Regions from separate parts of the Diaphorobacter ruginosibacter genome, predicted to be linked through region 2. Evidence: riboswitches for the same ligand, from Rfam matches in the RefSeq annotation. Region 2 holds a riboswitch; the other holds the start of a gene.
The links. A riboswitch is a leader RNA that binds a small molecule or an ion and turns the genes downstream of it on or off. The one in region 2 is predicted to bind glycine.

Region 1: another riboswitch for glycine. It lies ahead of gcvT (glycine cleavage system aminomethyltransferase GcvT); the one in region 2 lies ahead of H9K76_RS18010 (D-amino acid dehydrogenase).

Annotation. Positions count from the first base shown of each region.
Region 1 is NZ_CP060714.1:2,368,577-2,376,095, reverse strand. It holds gene H9K76_RS10735 (TRAP transporter substrate-binding protein) at 1-958, shown strand, start outside; gene H9K76_RS10730 (TRAP transporter small permease) at 1,043-1,537, shown strand; gene H9K76_RS10725 (TRAP transporter large permease) at 1,534-2,811, shown strand; glycine riboswitch at 2,825-2,932, shown strand; glycine riboswitch at 2,948-3,059, shown strand; gene gcvT (glycine cleavage system aminomethyltransferase GcvT) at 3,114-4,250, shown strand; gene gcvH (glycine cleavage system protein GcvH) at 4,369-4,743, shown strand; gene gcvP (aminomethyl-transferring glycine dehydrogenase) at 4,861-7,519, shown strand, end outside.
Region 2 is NZ_CP060714.1:3,961,261-3,968,779, forward strand. It holds gene H9K76_RS17990 (putative Ig domain-containing protein) at 1-1,021, opposite strand, end outside; gene H9K76_RS17995 (DUF3037 domain-containing protein) at 1,256-1,663, opposite strand; gene H9K76_RS18000 (HipA family kinase) at 1,650-2,459, opposite strand; gene H9K76_RS18005 (amino acid permease) at 2,638-4,068, opposite strand; gene H9K76_RS18010 (D-amino acid dehydrogenase) at 4,173-5,441, opposite strand; glycine riboswitch at 5,499-5,616, opposite strand; glycine riboswitch at 5,617-5,725, opposite strand; gene H9K76_RS18015 (GNAT family N-acetyltransferase) at 5,975-6,262, shown strand; gene H9K76_RS18020 (hypothetical protein) at 6,311-7,519, opposite strand, start outside.

The DNA.
Region 1 (7,519 bases), 1.6 Mb from region 2:
GGGAATTGGATTGGCCGTTGGTGCACTGACCATTTCGAGCCATGCCGGCGCGCAGACCACGATGCGCATCAGCATCTCGGTGGCGCAGAACTCACACCAGGGCGTGGCCATCGACACCTTTGCGAAGGAAGTGGAAAAACGCACCGCCGGACGCTACAAGGTGCAGACGTTTTACAACGGTTCCCTCGGCGGCGAGCGCGAATCGATCGAGGCGGTGCAACTGGGCACGCAGGAGCTGGCCTTCAGCTCGTCGGGCCCGATCCCCAACTTCGTGCCCGAGACCAAGATCCTCGACGTGCCCTTCCTGTTCCGCGACAAGGCCCATGCGCGCGCCGTGCTGGACGGCCCCATTGGCCAGGAGTTGCTGGGCAAATTCGACGCCAAGGGTTTCAAGGCGCTGGCATGGGCCGAGAACGGCTTCCGCCACATGACCAACAGCAAGCGTGACGTGAAGTCGCCCGACGACCTCAAGGGCCTGAAGATGCGCACCATGGAGAACCCGGTGCACATCGCTGCCTACAAGGCGTTCGGCATCATCACCACGCCGATGGCCTTCCCGGAAGTGTTCACGGCCTTGCAGCAGGGCACGGTGGACGGCCAGGAGAATCCGCTTCCCGTGATCATTTCCGCCAAGTTCGACCAGGTGCAGAAACACCTCTCGCTCACCGGCCACGTCTACTCGCCCTGCATCCTGGTCATGAACAAGGCGGCGTTCGAGAAACTGTCGGCGGCCGACAAGCAGGCATTCATCGACTCTGCCAAGGAAGCAGCCAAGGTCAATCGCGCTCGCGTGGACGAGGATGATGCCAAGGGCGTGGCCGACCTGCGCGCCAAGGGCATGACGGTGATCGACGACGTGGACAAGTCCAAGTTCGTTGCCTCGCTCACCAAGGTGAACGCACAGTTCGAGAAGGATTTTGGCAAGGCCAATCTCGATCGCATCCGCGACTACAAGTAATCCTCGACACCCCTCGCCCGCAGATCGCTCCATTCACGCGATGCGGGCATTTTGTCTTCAGCGGACCAGCCTGGGCGCACGCGCATGAAATCCCTGTTTCTTTCCTTTGAGCGATGGACCACCGCCATCGCCATGGCCGGCGCCTGCGCCATGCTGGCCATATCCTCTGCACTCGGCATCTTTCAGATCCTGATGCGCTTTGTTCTTGAACAACCCGCCGAGTGGACCGAAGTGCTGATCCGCTTCTGCCTGATCTGGATGGTGTTCCTTGCGATTCCCATGGCGTTCCGCCAGGGAGCCATGGTCAGCGTCGACGTGCTCTACCGCTGGAGCCCGCCGGGCATGCGCCGCGTGCTCGACTGGGTCGTGACGCTCGCCGCGCTCTCTCTCATCGGCGTGCTCATCTGGTGGGGATTCGACTACGCCAACCGCGGCGCAGTGCAGTCCATGGCCGGGCTGGAGTCCGTCTCCATGTTCTGGGCCTATCTGGCCGTGCCGGTGGGGGCGCTGTTCAGCATTCCCGGCATTGTCGGCAATCTTCTCGATCCCAAGCGCCTTGAACTGGAGACCGCACAATGACTCCAGTGATGATCACGACCATGGTGCTGTGCTTCGCGCTCAGCGTCTCGGTGGCCGTCTCGATCGGCCTCGCATCGATCGCGGGCATTCACATGTCCAACGCCAACATGCTCATCTCCGTGAAGGAGATGTTCGCGGCGATCAACAAATTCCCGCTCGCAGCGATCCCCTTCTTCATCCTCGCGGGCAACCTGATGGAGACGGGCGGCATATCGCGCCGCCTCGTCGAATTCGCCAAGAGCATCGTCGGCGGCGTCCAGGGCGGCCTGCCCATGACCTGCGTGCTCACCTGCATGATCTTCGCGGCGGTCTCGGGCTCGTCTGTGGCCACGACGTTCGCGATCGGCGCCATCCTGATTCCCGCGCTCATCAAGCATGGCTACCCCACCAGCTTCGCCGCCGCGCTGCAGGCCACGAGTGCCGAACTGGGCGTGATCATTCCGCCCTCGATCCCGATGATTCTCTATGGAGTGAGCGCCGAGGTGTCGATTGGCGAACTGTTCATCGCCGGCTTCGGCCCCGGCATCCTCATCAGCCTCTCGCTGATGCTGTTCGTATGGGTGTTCTGCAAGTGGAAGGGCTGGGGCAAGAACGACGGCGAGGGCCGCATGTCGTTCGGCCGCGCGCTGCTGCAGGCCGGCTGGGCGTTGCTGATGCCCGTGATCATCCTGGGCGGCATCTACGGCGGCATCTTCACGCCCACCGAGGCTTCCGCCGTGGCGGTGTTCTATGCGCTGGTCGTGGGCATGCTGATCTACCGAGAGATCAAGATCAAGGACCTCTACGCCATCTTCCGCAAGTCGGCGCTGTCCTCGGCCGTGATCATGTTCATCATCGCCAACGCCGGGCTGTTTGCCTTCCTGATCACACGTGCCGGCGTGCCCGATGCCATCGGCCACTGGCTGCAGGAAGTACTCAAGTCGCCCGCGATGTTCCTGCTGGGAGTGAACGCGGCGCTGTTCATCATCGGCATGTTCATCGAAACCAGCGCGGCCATCATCGTGCTCGCGCCGATCCTTGCTCCCGTGGCCCAGCATTTCGGCATCGACCCGGTGCACTTCGGCCTCATCATGGTCGTGAACTTGGCGCTCGGTATGATCACCCCGCCCTTCGGCGTGAACCTGTTCGCCGCCTGCACCGTGGCGCGGATCTCGCTGGACCGCATCGTCACACAGTTGCTGCCGTTCGTGGGCGTGATTCTGTTGTGCCTGATGGTGATCACCTATGTGCCGGGCATCTCCCTGGGGTTGCGCGATCTGGTTTACGCGCGATAGAAAAGTTATACTTCACGACTTGTCAGGAGAGAGCCCGCTCACCCATCACATAGGGATGACGCGGGCCGCCGAAGGCGCAGGCAGACACCGAACGCTCAGGCAAAAGGACTGGCAAGCCGCCCGCAGTGATGCGGGCGTTTCCCCAGCTGGAGAGAGGCGGCCTTCACAGTGAAGATCGCCCACCGAAGGAGCAAGTCGCGGCAGTGCCCGCGATGAATCTCTCAGGTAAAGCGGACAGCAGGGCAATACCGCGACTGGCGTGAGGCCGGTCGTCCGGATCATTTGCCTTGGAGTTCCCACTCATGTCCGCGCCCTCGCCCGCCACGCCGCTGCTCACCACGCCCCTGAACGCACTGCACATCGAACTGGGTGCCAAGATGGTGCCGTTCGCCGGCTATTCCATGCCGGTGCAGTATCCCGCTGGCCTGATGGCCGAGCACAACCATACACGCAGCGCCGCCGGCCTGTTCGATGTATCCCACATGGGCCAGCTGCGCCTGGTCGGCGCCGATGCTGCTGCAGCCTTTGAAACCCTGATGCCCGTCGACGTGATCGGCCTCGGCGTTGGCAAGCAGCGCTACGGGCTGCTGCTGAACGACGAAGGCGGCATCATCGACGACCTGATGTTCTTCAACCGCGGCAAGGACATCTTCGTGATCGTGAATGGTGCCTGCAAGGTGGGCGACATCGCGCACATCATCGAGCGCATCGGGCACCGCTGCGAGGTCATCCCCATGCCGGAACGCGGCCTGCTCGCGCTGCAGGGCCCCCAGGCTGCGGCCGTGCTCTCGCGCCTGGTTCCTGGCGTTGAAAAGCTGGTGTTCATGACCGGCGGCGAGTTCCAGTGGAAGAATGCCGACCTGTTCATCACCCGCAGCGGCTACACGGGCGAAGACGGTTTCGAGATCTCGGTGCATGAAAGCCGTGCCGAGGAATTCGCCCGTGCGCTGCTGGCGCAGGCGGAGGTCAAGCCGATCGGCCTGGGCGCGCGCAACTCGCTGCGTCTCGAAGCCGGCCTGTGCCTCTATGGCAACGACATCGACAACGGCACGACGCCGCCCGAGGCCGCATTGAACTGGGCCATCCAGAAAGTGCGCCGTACCGGAGGCGAGCGCGCCGGTGGCTTCCCTGGCGCGGCCAGGATTCTTGCGCAGATCGACCAGCCGGATACCCTTGCGCGCAAGCGCGTGGGACTGATCGCCAAGGAGCGCATCCCGGTACGCGAACCCGCCGAACTGCAGAACGCGGAAGGCCAGAACATCGGCCGGATCACCAGCGGCCTGCTGAGTCCGACGCTGAACCAGCCGGTTGCGCTGGCCTACGTGCAGACGGCCTATGCCAAGCCCGGCACCGAAATCCTTGCCATCGTGCGGGGCAAGCAGGTGCCGATGGTCGTGAGCGCCACGCCGTTTGTGCCAACCAACTACTTCCGCGGCTGATCCATCGATCCATTCATCCGCAGGGCCGGCCAGGCAAGGAACGACATGAAATCGCGCTACATTGCTGGCTGACCACTCTCAACCGTTTTTTCAATTGACTCAATTTTCCGGAGCATCCATGAGCATCCACTACTCCAAAGACCATGAATGGATCAACGCCGCCGACGCCAACTCCGCCGTCGTCGGTATCACCGTGCACGCGCAGGACGCGCTGGGCGACGTGGTGTTCGTCGACCTGCCCGAAGTCGGCAAGACGTTCTCGCAGGGCGAAGTGGCCGGCGTGGTCGAGTCTGTGAAGGCTGCCGCCGACGTGTACATGCCGGTATCGGGCGAGATCGTCGAGGTCAACGAAGCCCTGCGCGACGACCCGTCGCTTGCCAACAGCGATCCTCTGGGCGCCGGCTGGTTCTTCAAGGTCAAGCTGAGCGATGCATCGCAACTCGCCGGCCTGATGGACGAGACGAGCTACAACGCTTTCGCCGCGAACGCCTGATATATGTAGACAGCAACCGCGCCTTGCATCATTCGTTCGATGAAGTTCGATGACGTTCGATGAATTAAGGCGCGGTTCTTTTTTGCCCCTTGATTTGCTTTTGAGATTGGTCCCTCCATGCAAATGCCCGCCGCACTCCCCCTTTCCGCGCTGGAAAACGCCACAGAGTTCCAGCCACGCCACATCGGCGTCAGCCCCGCAGACGAAGCCCACATGCTCTCCGTGATCGGGGAGGCCTCGCGCTCGGCACTGATCGACTCCATCGTTCCGCGCTCGATCGCACGCGCGAAGCCGATGGATATTCCCGCAGCGATCACCGAAGCGAGCGCGCTCGCCGAGCTCAAGGCCGTTGCATCGAAGAACAAGGTTCTCAAGAGCTTCATTGGCCAGGGCTACTACGGCACCCTCACGCCGGGTGTCATCCTGCGCAACGTGCTCGAGAACCCCGCCTGGTACACGGCCTACACCCCTTACCAGGCCGAAATCTCCCAGGGCCGCATGGAAGCGCTGGTCAACTTCCAGACCATGGTCTGCGACCTGACCGGCATGCCGATCGCCAATGCCTCCATGCTCGACGAAGCGACTGCCGCCGCCGAAGCCATGACGCTGGCAAAGCGCTCGGTGAAGTCCAAGAGCAACACCATCGTGGTCGCGGGCGATGCACATCCCCAGTCCATCGAAGTGATCCAGACGCGCGCCAAGCCGCTGGGCATCGATGTCAAGATCGCCAATTCCAAGGCCGAGTGGGACGCGCTGATGGCTGGCGACTTCTTCGCCGCGCTGATCCAGTACCCTGCCAGCAGCGGCTGGATCGAGGACTGGAAGGCTGATGTGGAGACGATCCACGCCAAGCAGGCCGCGGCCATCGTCGCGACCGATCTGCTCGCCCTCACGCTGCTCACGCCGCCCGGCGAGTGGAACGCCGACATCGTCGTCGGCTCCACGCAGCGCTTCGGCATGCCGATGGGCGCCGGCGGCCCGCACGCCGGCTTCATGGCCTGCCGCGACGAATACAAGCGCTCCCTTCCGGGCCGCCTGGTCGGGGTGAGCGTGGATGCGCATGGCAAGCCCGCCTATCGCCTGGCCCTGCAAACCCGCGAGCAGCACATCCGCCGCGAGAAGGCCACGTCGAACATCTGTACCGCTCAGGTGCTGCCGGCCGTCATCGCCAGCATGTACGCTGTCTATCACGGCCCCGAGGGCCTGACGCGCATTGCCCGTCGCGTGGCGCGCTTCACCGCCATCCTGCGCCGCGGCCTGGCCACACTGGGCTACACCCGCGACCACCACGAGACCGGCTTCGACACCATCAGCCTGCATACCCAGGCCGAGACCGATGCCATCATGGCGCGTGCCGTCGCCAAGGGCGCCAACCTCCGCAAGGCCTGGGACGAGTACATCTGCATCTCGCTCGACGAAACCACCACGCGCGCCGACGTGGAGCTGGTCTGGTCGATCTTCGCGGGCGAAGGCAAGCCACTGCCGACGATCGAGTCCATGGACGAAGGAGCTCCTTCGCTCATTCCCGCATTCGCCGAGCGCAAGAGCAGTTTCCTCACCCACCCGGTATTCAATACGCACCACTCCGAAACAGGCATGTTGCGCTATCTGCGCGGCCTGTCGGACAAGGATCTGGCGCTTGACCGCAGCATGATCCCGCTGGGCTCGTGCACCATGAAGCTCAACGCCACGAGCGAGATGATCCCCATCACCTGGCCCGAGTTCGCGAACATGCATCCCTTCGCGCCACGCGACCAGCTCGCTGGCTACTTCGAGCTCGACCAGCAGTTGCGCGACTGGCTCTGCCAGGCCACCGGCTATGCCGGCGTGAGCCTGCAGCCCAACGCCGGCAGCCAGGGCGAATACGCCGGCCTGCTGGCGATCAAGGGATGGCATGAGTCGCGCGGCGATGCGCACCGCAACGTGTGCCTGATCCCGAGCAGCGCGCACGGCACCAACCCCGCTTCCGCCCAGATGGTGGGCATGCAGGTCGTCGTGACCGCCTGCGACGCCAACGGCAACGTGGACATGGCCGACCTCAAGGCCAAGTGCGAGCAGCACAGCACCAACCTCGCCTGCATCATGATCACCTATCCGTCCACGCACGGCGTGTTCGAGACCCAGGTGAAGGAACTGTGCGAACTCGTGCACCAGCACGGCGGCCGCGTCTACGTGGACGGCGCCAACATGAACGCGCTGGTCGGCGTGGCTGCTCCAGGCGAGTTCGGCGGCGACGTGAGCCACCTGAACCTGCACAAGACCTTCTGCATTCCCCACGGCGGTGGCGGCCCCGGCGTGGGCCCGGTCTGCGTGGTGGAGGACCTCGTGCCGTTCCTGCCCGGCCACAAGACCACCGGCATCGAGAGCGGCACGGGCGCCGTGAGCGCCGCGCCGCTGGGCAATGCGGCCGTGTTGCCGATCAGCTGGATGTATATCCGCATGATGGGCCCGGACGGCCTCAAGCACGCCACGGAAGCCGCGATCCTGAGCGCCAACTACATCAGTGCGCGCCTGAAGGACCACTACCCGACGCTGTACTCCAGCGCGAACGGCCACGTGGCGCATGAGTGCATTCTGGACCTGCGCCATCTCAAGGACAGCTCCGGCGTGATGGCCGAAGACGTCGCCAAGCGCCTGATCGACTACGGCTTCCATGCGCCCACGCTCTCCTTCCCCGTACCCAACACGCTGATGGTGGAACCGACGGAAAGCGAGACGCTGTACGAGATCGACCGTTTCGTCGACGCGATGATCGCCATCCGCGAGGAAATCCGCC
Region 2 (7,519 bases):
GCTTGCCCTTCACGGGGCCCGCAAAGATGAGCGAATTGCGCAAAGAATCTCCACCCAGGTTCAGCGTTGAGCCGTCAACGAGCGCATAGGCCCGATTTCCTGGGGCTCCGCTCATCGACAGGTTTTCGTCCTGACTGAAATTTTGCGAGGCGACCGCCGGATCGGTGGAAGATTGGCGCACGCTGGTGGTGCTGGTGGCGCGCTGGGTATATCCCGCCGCGTCGGTGAGCGAAATCAGCAACTGCGGTTGGTGCATCACATGTGCCGCACCCACCTCCTGCTCCTTGCTTGCAAACTCAAAACTGCTGTACTCGGCATCAGGTGTCGGTGTAGATGCAGGTGTGGCAGCGCCGGGACAGGCACCAGGAATAGCGCTCACGGTGAACATCGATTCGACGTTCTTGTCCATTCGGTCCTTGACCAGTGAGGTGACATCGAAGCTGTAGAAGCCTCGCTCGGTGATGCAAAGGGGCTCCGCAGGATGGTCTGCGTCGGTAGCGGCCCCACCGGAAGCGCCTCCTCCAGCTGTGTTTTGCACCACCTGGTCACAGCCGGCGGGCTCCTCATCCTCGCGCGCAAAGCAGTCTGCACCCACCTTGTGGGCGCTGGCAATCTTCAGGTAGCCGGGCGTCGTCACTTTGTCCACATACAGCACCAGGCGCGCGCTGGCCACCTTGCTGCTGTTCAAGGTATAGCTTTCCGGCGTCACGCTGGCCTCATTCTTGGTACTGTCGACCAGCAACTTGAACATGGAGCCGCCGGGCAACGTCGCGTAGCTGAACTTGAGCTGCGTGCTGGCGTCGCGATTCACCAGCAACCGGGATTCGCGCGGAGCGTAGTGGGAGTTGGAGTTGGAAGCGGTGCGATAGGCATCCGCCACCAGGGGGGTCTCGATCCACGACGGCTTGACGGCGTTGCCGCACGCCTGCAACAGGACCACGCCGGCCATCATCGCCAGCCAATGCACGATACGGCGCACGGTGTCCGCGCCGTCTGGAGGGGTTGTTTTCATGGAGTCCATGCCGATCCTCCTGCGCCATATAGAGGAGAAATTTTCAAGATGACGAGCCGCCCGGCCAAACGTGAAACCGACGCACAACTCGCCACCCGGCATTACACCCGTTAACAGTTGGCCTGCCCATCCCGTAAATTGGTGAATTTCCGCCGCGACTGCAGCATCGCCACGGGACTCACGCCAGCGCAAGCCATAGGCTCCCTGCGAGCCAGCATCCCGAGCGGCGATGCCGGGCCCGGGCTACACCGGCACGTTCGGAGCCAGGGGCAGGACCATGCGCGCCATGATGCGCTTCAGTGCATCGTCGGTGTGGGTACTCAAGCCTGTATGGACAGGCGACATTTGAATCACGCTGCTGCGCTTGGCGGTCAGCCAATGAAAGCGTGCGCGCATCGGCAACTGCGCGATCGGGCCGCCGGCGGGGTGCCCCGCGCAAATCGCCACGATGCTCCCGAGATGGCGGTGAATCATGTCCAGGTCCACGTCAGGATCGAGCGCCAGCAGGCGCGCCTCGGGAAGCGCGATGGCAGCCTGCAGGTAGCCGGACTTCTGGCAGGAGAGGATGACGCCCGCGTTCACAAACTCCTCTCGCTCCACGCGCGGCACCACGCGCACGATGGCGTAGTCGTACAGGTCATACCCGTCCATTGATGACTCCTTGCAACCAGCGGCTGCGATCATTCAACCGGGCCAGAAAATAATTCACATAGGCGGCGCGATGCGCCTCGGGATCGGCCAGCGCCGCGCTCTGCAGGTCCTGCGCGGCCTGTTGCAGAAAGCAGTCCGGTACGGTCTGCAGGATGGCCGTCAGCACGGGCAATGTCAGGCGTGAAGCCATGCCCGCATCGACCCGGGCCAGCTGCGTTGCACGGTGCAGCAGCACATGTTCCAGGCTGGGGGCAAAAGGCTTGCCGGGATCCGCGACATGCCCGTCCCATGCATGGTGAAATGTCAAGGTAGCGCCATGGTCAATCAGCCAGGGGGCTCGCATCCACATCAGCATGTTGGTGTTGCGTGCCGTTCTGTCGACATTGCTGACCAGCGTATCGAACCACACGGTGCGCGAGGCAAACTCCTCGCTCACGCTGTCCACTGCAGGGTCGAAGTTCACCGAGCCAGGCAGGTAGTCCAACCCCACGTTCACGCCTTCGCTGGCGCGGATCAGATCCTGAATTTCCGGATCCGGCTCGGTCTGCGCCAACCGGGCGGACAGGCTTGCCAGAACCAGCTCCGGAACGGGCAATTCCAATGCGCGTGCAATGCCGCCGGAGATCAACTCCGCCATCAAAGCCCGCACACCCTGGCCTGCCCCACGAAACTTGAGCACGTACATGCCCCAATCGTCCGCCTCCACGATGGCGGGCATGGAGCCGCCTTCGCGTAACGGCGTCACATAACGCTCAACCACCACGGTGCGTAGTGCATTGGTGCTCAAGTCGGTCATGGGCGCTGGAGGTTGACGCGGGATCTCGAATATCGACATGTTGATTCCCTTTGCTGCCATAGCCGTACGCCCTTGCCTGTTCCGGAGCACCTCCGAAAGCCGCAGGGCGCACTCAATGCCTCGCATTATGAAAGCGGCTCGATGGCCCTGCCGGCCAACAGCGCCAAAGGGGGCTCTGTCAGGCGAGTCGCTGCTTTTGCCGGGCCAGGTGCGGGCCGGAGGCCGTCCGGGCTGCGTACATGCGGTAGCCCACTGTCAGAAGCCCGAACCAGATGGGGGCCACATACAACGCGATGCGGGTGCTCGCGTCCAGCGCGAGGCACCCCAGGACCACCAGCAGAAACGCCAGCACAAACCAGTTCGTGAACGGCGCTCCGGGCATGCGGTACGAGACGGCTGCGGCTTGGCCTTGCCGGACGGCACGGCGGTAGCGCAGATGGGCATAGACGATGATGCCCCAGGTCCATACCGCACCAATGGTGGCAATGCTGGTCACGTAGATGAACGCCTCCTCCGGCACCAGGTAGTTGAGCACCACACCCACCAGCATGAACGCAGCCGAGAGCACGATGCCGGCAGCCGGTACATGGCGTGAGTTGACTCTGCCGAGACGCGCCGGCGCCTGCTTGAACTGGGCCAGCGTGTAGAGCATGCGCCCCGTGCTGAAAATGCCGCTGTTGCATGACGACGCGGCCGCCGTGATGACCACGAAATTGATGATGCCGGCCGCAGCGGGAACACCCAGCTTCTCGAAGACATGGACGAAGGGACTCATGTCCGGGCTGAGTTCATTCCATGGCACCAGCGACATGATGACGATCAGGGCGCCGACGTAGAAGATAAGGATGCGATAGACGATGCTGTTGGTGGCGCGGGGCAGCACTTTCTCGGGTGCCTCGGCCTCCCCGGCAGTGACGCCGATCAGCTCGACACCGGTGTAGGCAAAGCAGGCTATCTGCAAGGTGAACACCACGCCGACCATGCCCATGGGCGCAAAGCCGCCATGCGACCAGAGGTTGGAGAAACTGGCGGTCTGACCCAGAGGCCCCCAGCCGGTCATGATGATGGCCACTCCCAGCACCAGGGTCGCGACGATGGTGACGACCTTGATCAGGGCGAACCAGAACTCCAGCTCACCGAAGACCTTGACTGCGATAAGGTTCACTCCCAGCAGCACGGCCAGCGTGGCAAGTGCCGGAACCCATTGCGGTATCGCGGGAAACCAGTAGTGAGCATAGATGCCGATGGCCGTCAGTTCCGCCATGCCCGTGACCACCCAGGTGAACCAGTAGGTCCAGCCAGTGACAAAGCCCGCCCAGGGGCTCACATAGGTCTCGGCATACGTGGCAAAGGAGCCCGCCACAGGGCGGTGCACCAGCAACTCGCCCAAGGCACGCATGATGAAGAAGATGGCCAGTCCGGCGATGGCATAGCTGACCAGCAGCAGCGGCCCCGCCTTGTGAATGGCCTTGGCGGAACCAAGGAACAGGCCCACGCCGATGGCGCCCCCGAGGGCAATCAGCTGGATATGCCTGTCCTTGAGCCCGCGCTCAAGTTCTCCTTGGGTGTGAGGCAGCCCTCCGGCTGCCGTGCAGTCTGTGCGATCCATGTTGGTTGTCTCCGTTTTTGTGATGCACGCGGCAACAGTCACCCCGCACGGGGCGCAATGGCTGCCGCGATCGGTTGATGATGGAAAAAGCCAGTACCCTGAACTTATGCGCTGGCGTGCGCGAGGGGTGCGGGCCGCGGCCTCGCGGTGGTGCCGCCCATGGACTGCTGGACGATGTCGCCGATCATGTCTGCGGTGACTGCAGACAGGGTCCAGCCCAGGTGGCCGTGGCCGGTGTTGTAGAAGACGCAGGGCTTGCTGCCCCGCCCAACGCGCGGCAGCATGTCCGGCATCATGGGACGCAGGCCGGCCCAGGGCACGACGCTGCGGGTGCTGACGCCCGGAAAGCAGGCCTGCACCCAATCGATGAGCGGGCGGATGCGGTCGGCACGGATGTCCTTGTTGTAGCCGTTGAACTCGGCCGTGCCGGCCACGCGGAAGCGATCATCGCCCAGGCGGCTGGTGACTAGCTTGGTCTCGTCGTCCAGGAGGCTCACGACCGGCGCGGATGCCCGGCTGGTTTCGTCGAGCAAGTTGACCGTGATCGAGTAGCCCTTGACCGGATAGATATTGACATGGTCGCCCAGACTGGCGGCCAGCTCGCGGCTCGCCGTACCGGCGCATACCACGATGCCGTCGAAAGAGGTCGTGGCGGTTTCCTTTCCATGGCGCACGGTCACGCTGGCCTGCCTGCCGTTGCTTGCCACGGAAAGAATCTCCTGCCCGTACAGGCAGCTCACGCCCAGGCGATCACACGCGGCAGCCAGGCCGCTGGTGAACTTGTGGATGTCGCCGGTCGAATCACTCTCCGTGAAGTAACCGCCATAGAAGGTGCCGGACAGGGTCGGCTCGATGGACCGCATTTCCTGCGGGGTCACTGCACGCCGCTCCAGTCCGCCCTGAGCCAGCAGCTTCGAGACCTTGCCGGCATGCTCGAAGCCCGCCTGGTCGCGGTAGATATGAAGAATGCCCTCTTTCTTCAGGTCGAAACCGATGCCTTCCTGTTCAGCCCAGGAAAAGAGGTGCTCACGCGCTGCAATGGCCAGCCTGGCCGTCTCCACGGTGTTCTTCTGGTAGTGCGGAATGGCCGAGAGAAACTCGACAAACCACGTGAGCTTGTGCCAGCTCGGCTTGGGGTTGAGCAACAGCGGTGCATCGCTCTTGAGCATCCACTTGAGGCCCTTGAGGATGGTGGACCAATGGGTCCATACCTCGGCGTTCGATGCCGAGAGTTGTCCGCCGTTGGCAAACGATGTCTCCATGGCGGCGTAGCGCTGCTTCTCGAACAAGGTGACGGAAAACCCGCGCCTGGCCAGGGCATAGGCCGTGGTCACGCCCGTGATGCCGCCTCCGATAACGGCGATTGTCTTCATGATGATCCAGCTCCAGATACGTCAAAGGGATGGAGCCCGTGCGCACCATGCGCATCGGACGCCCCCTCTGTTCTGGACCTGAGAGATTCACGAGGTATCGCACGAAGCGGTACTCGCTTGCTCCTTCGGTATGCCTGGCGGACGATGGCGCCGGACATTCTTCAGAGTGGTGAAACAAGTGATGCCGATCCTTTTGCCTGAGAGTTTCCGGGGCGGTTGCTCCTTCGGCGCTGCATGCGGCACATACGTAGATCGTGCGCTGCAGTCTCTCTCGACATCACTGGGCTGAAAGCCTGAAGGGCGACTATAGGGACATCGCCACGTCTTGGATATACGGGTTTCTACAGGGCTGTGTCAGTGAGCCCGTTCTCCCTTGCGCTGCAAACATCCACCAGGACCACAAACACTTCAAGCCCTAAGTCCCCATTGTCGCAAGGCCACTGAACAATCAACGAGACTTGACCATGACTCGGAGACGACATAACGTCCCGAATCCGGACCAACACCCAACGACCTTATCCCGAAGTCTGACCATGCCATACCCGATCCACCATCAGGAAGAAGATTCCAAAGGCGCGTTCTATGTCGAAAAGCTCGGCCAACGTATTGCCGAGATGACATACAGCCGCACGAATGCCTCCATGATCATCATCGACCACACCGATGTCGACGAGTCGCTGCGTGGCGAAGGCGTAGGCCGCCAACTGCTCGACGCACTGGTCGCCTGGGCCCGCTCGAGCGGCACCAAGGTGCTGCCGCTGTGTCCCTTTGCCAAGGCGCAGTTCGGCAAGGATGCGTCGATACGCGACGTGCTGGTCTGATCAAACTGAATCGTACCGTGGGTCCGTAGGGAGCCTCTGCAAAACTCCCTAGGTATGCTGAATCAGGAATGCACTGCGCCTGCAGGGCGTGCACGCAAATGCGTAAAGCAGTCCGCCACTGCCCCACAGACGCTCCACCTTGCGACGGGCCTCAGGTAAACCGGAATCAAGCTGCAACACGAAGTGCATTGCATCGCCACAGTGGCGGCACACCGGATACCAGGGCGATTGCACCCAGGTCGGCGCCCCTCCGACGCGATACAGATACTGTCCCACTTCCCAGGGCTGGGCCGACCATCGCTCGGCGGTTCGGGCCAGCCGCATGGTACCTGGAAGCAACGGGCCGTCGACAACGTAGTCCGGTATTTCCGGCTCCGATACCGTATTGGGATGAAGGCAGGTTGCGCCCCCTCCGGCATCATGCCCGTAGTGCAGTTCACCCGCACCGCTCTCAAGGCAGGACATGCACAAGGACAGGCTGACAGCCGGTTGCGCCTTGCTCATCCATTCATCTGTCTTCACCGTACGGTTCAGCCCATTGGAACTGTTGAATACCAATGACTCCGGAAGACTGAGCAGATGGCACAGCGGACCACCACAACAGCCGCATTGCCCTCGTCCCTCGCCGCCCACGGGCCATGATGGTCCCTGCGGCACACCCCGCGCAGTAGGATGCCAATGCCTGGGAACCCAATCTTCCTTAAGTTCATAGCCTGCCGGGAACACCATGTGCAACGGCGCCGTGGAATGCAGATGCGGCTGCGGCGCTTCAAATTCATGCAGCTGGCAACCCTTGTAGACCCGATCTTCAGTCTCCCATCGCGCAAGCAGTTGACTTGCTTGCTTCAGCGATACGGCATCGCCCAGCGAAAGCAGGATGGCCATGCCGACCATGCAGGCGTTGTGATGACTCTTCTCGAAGCACTCATCGAGCAGCCTGCGAACCGCATCCGCAGTCCCCTCATCCAGCTCCTGCCAGACTCGCCAATGCAATTGCAGCGAACCATCCAGCACCGGACTCACCAGGTCGAGAACGTGGGGACGCAACGTTTGCGGCTGCTGCCAGCTTGCCTGCATCAAAAGGGTTTCATGCAGCGGGAGCGCCTTGTCCAGCGAAGCGCCATCGCGCAGGGCGGCAAGCGCCTCAGGAAGTGCCTCATTCACCAACTCACCCCATGCCGCATCCGGCAGCTTCGCCAGGGCCAGTTCAAACCAGATTTGCGGTGACAGACGCTGCGCCATGGCACAGGAAAGGGC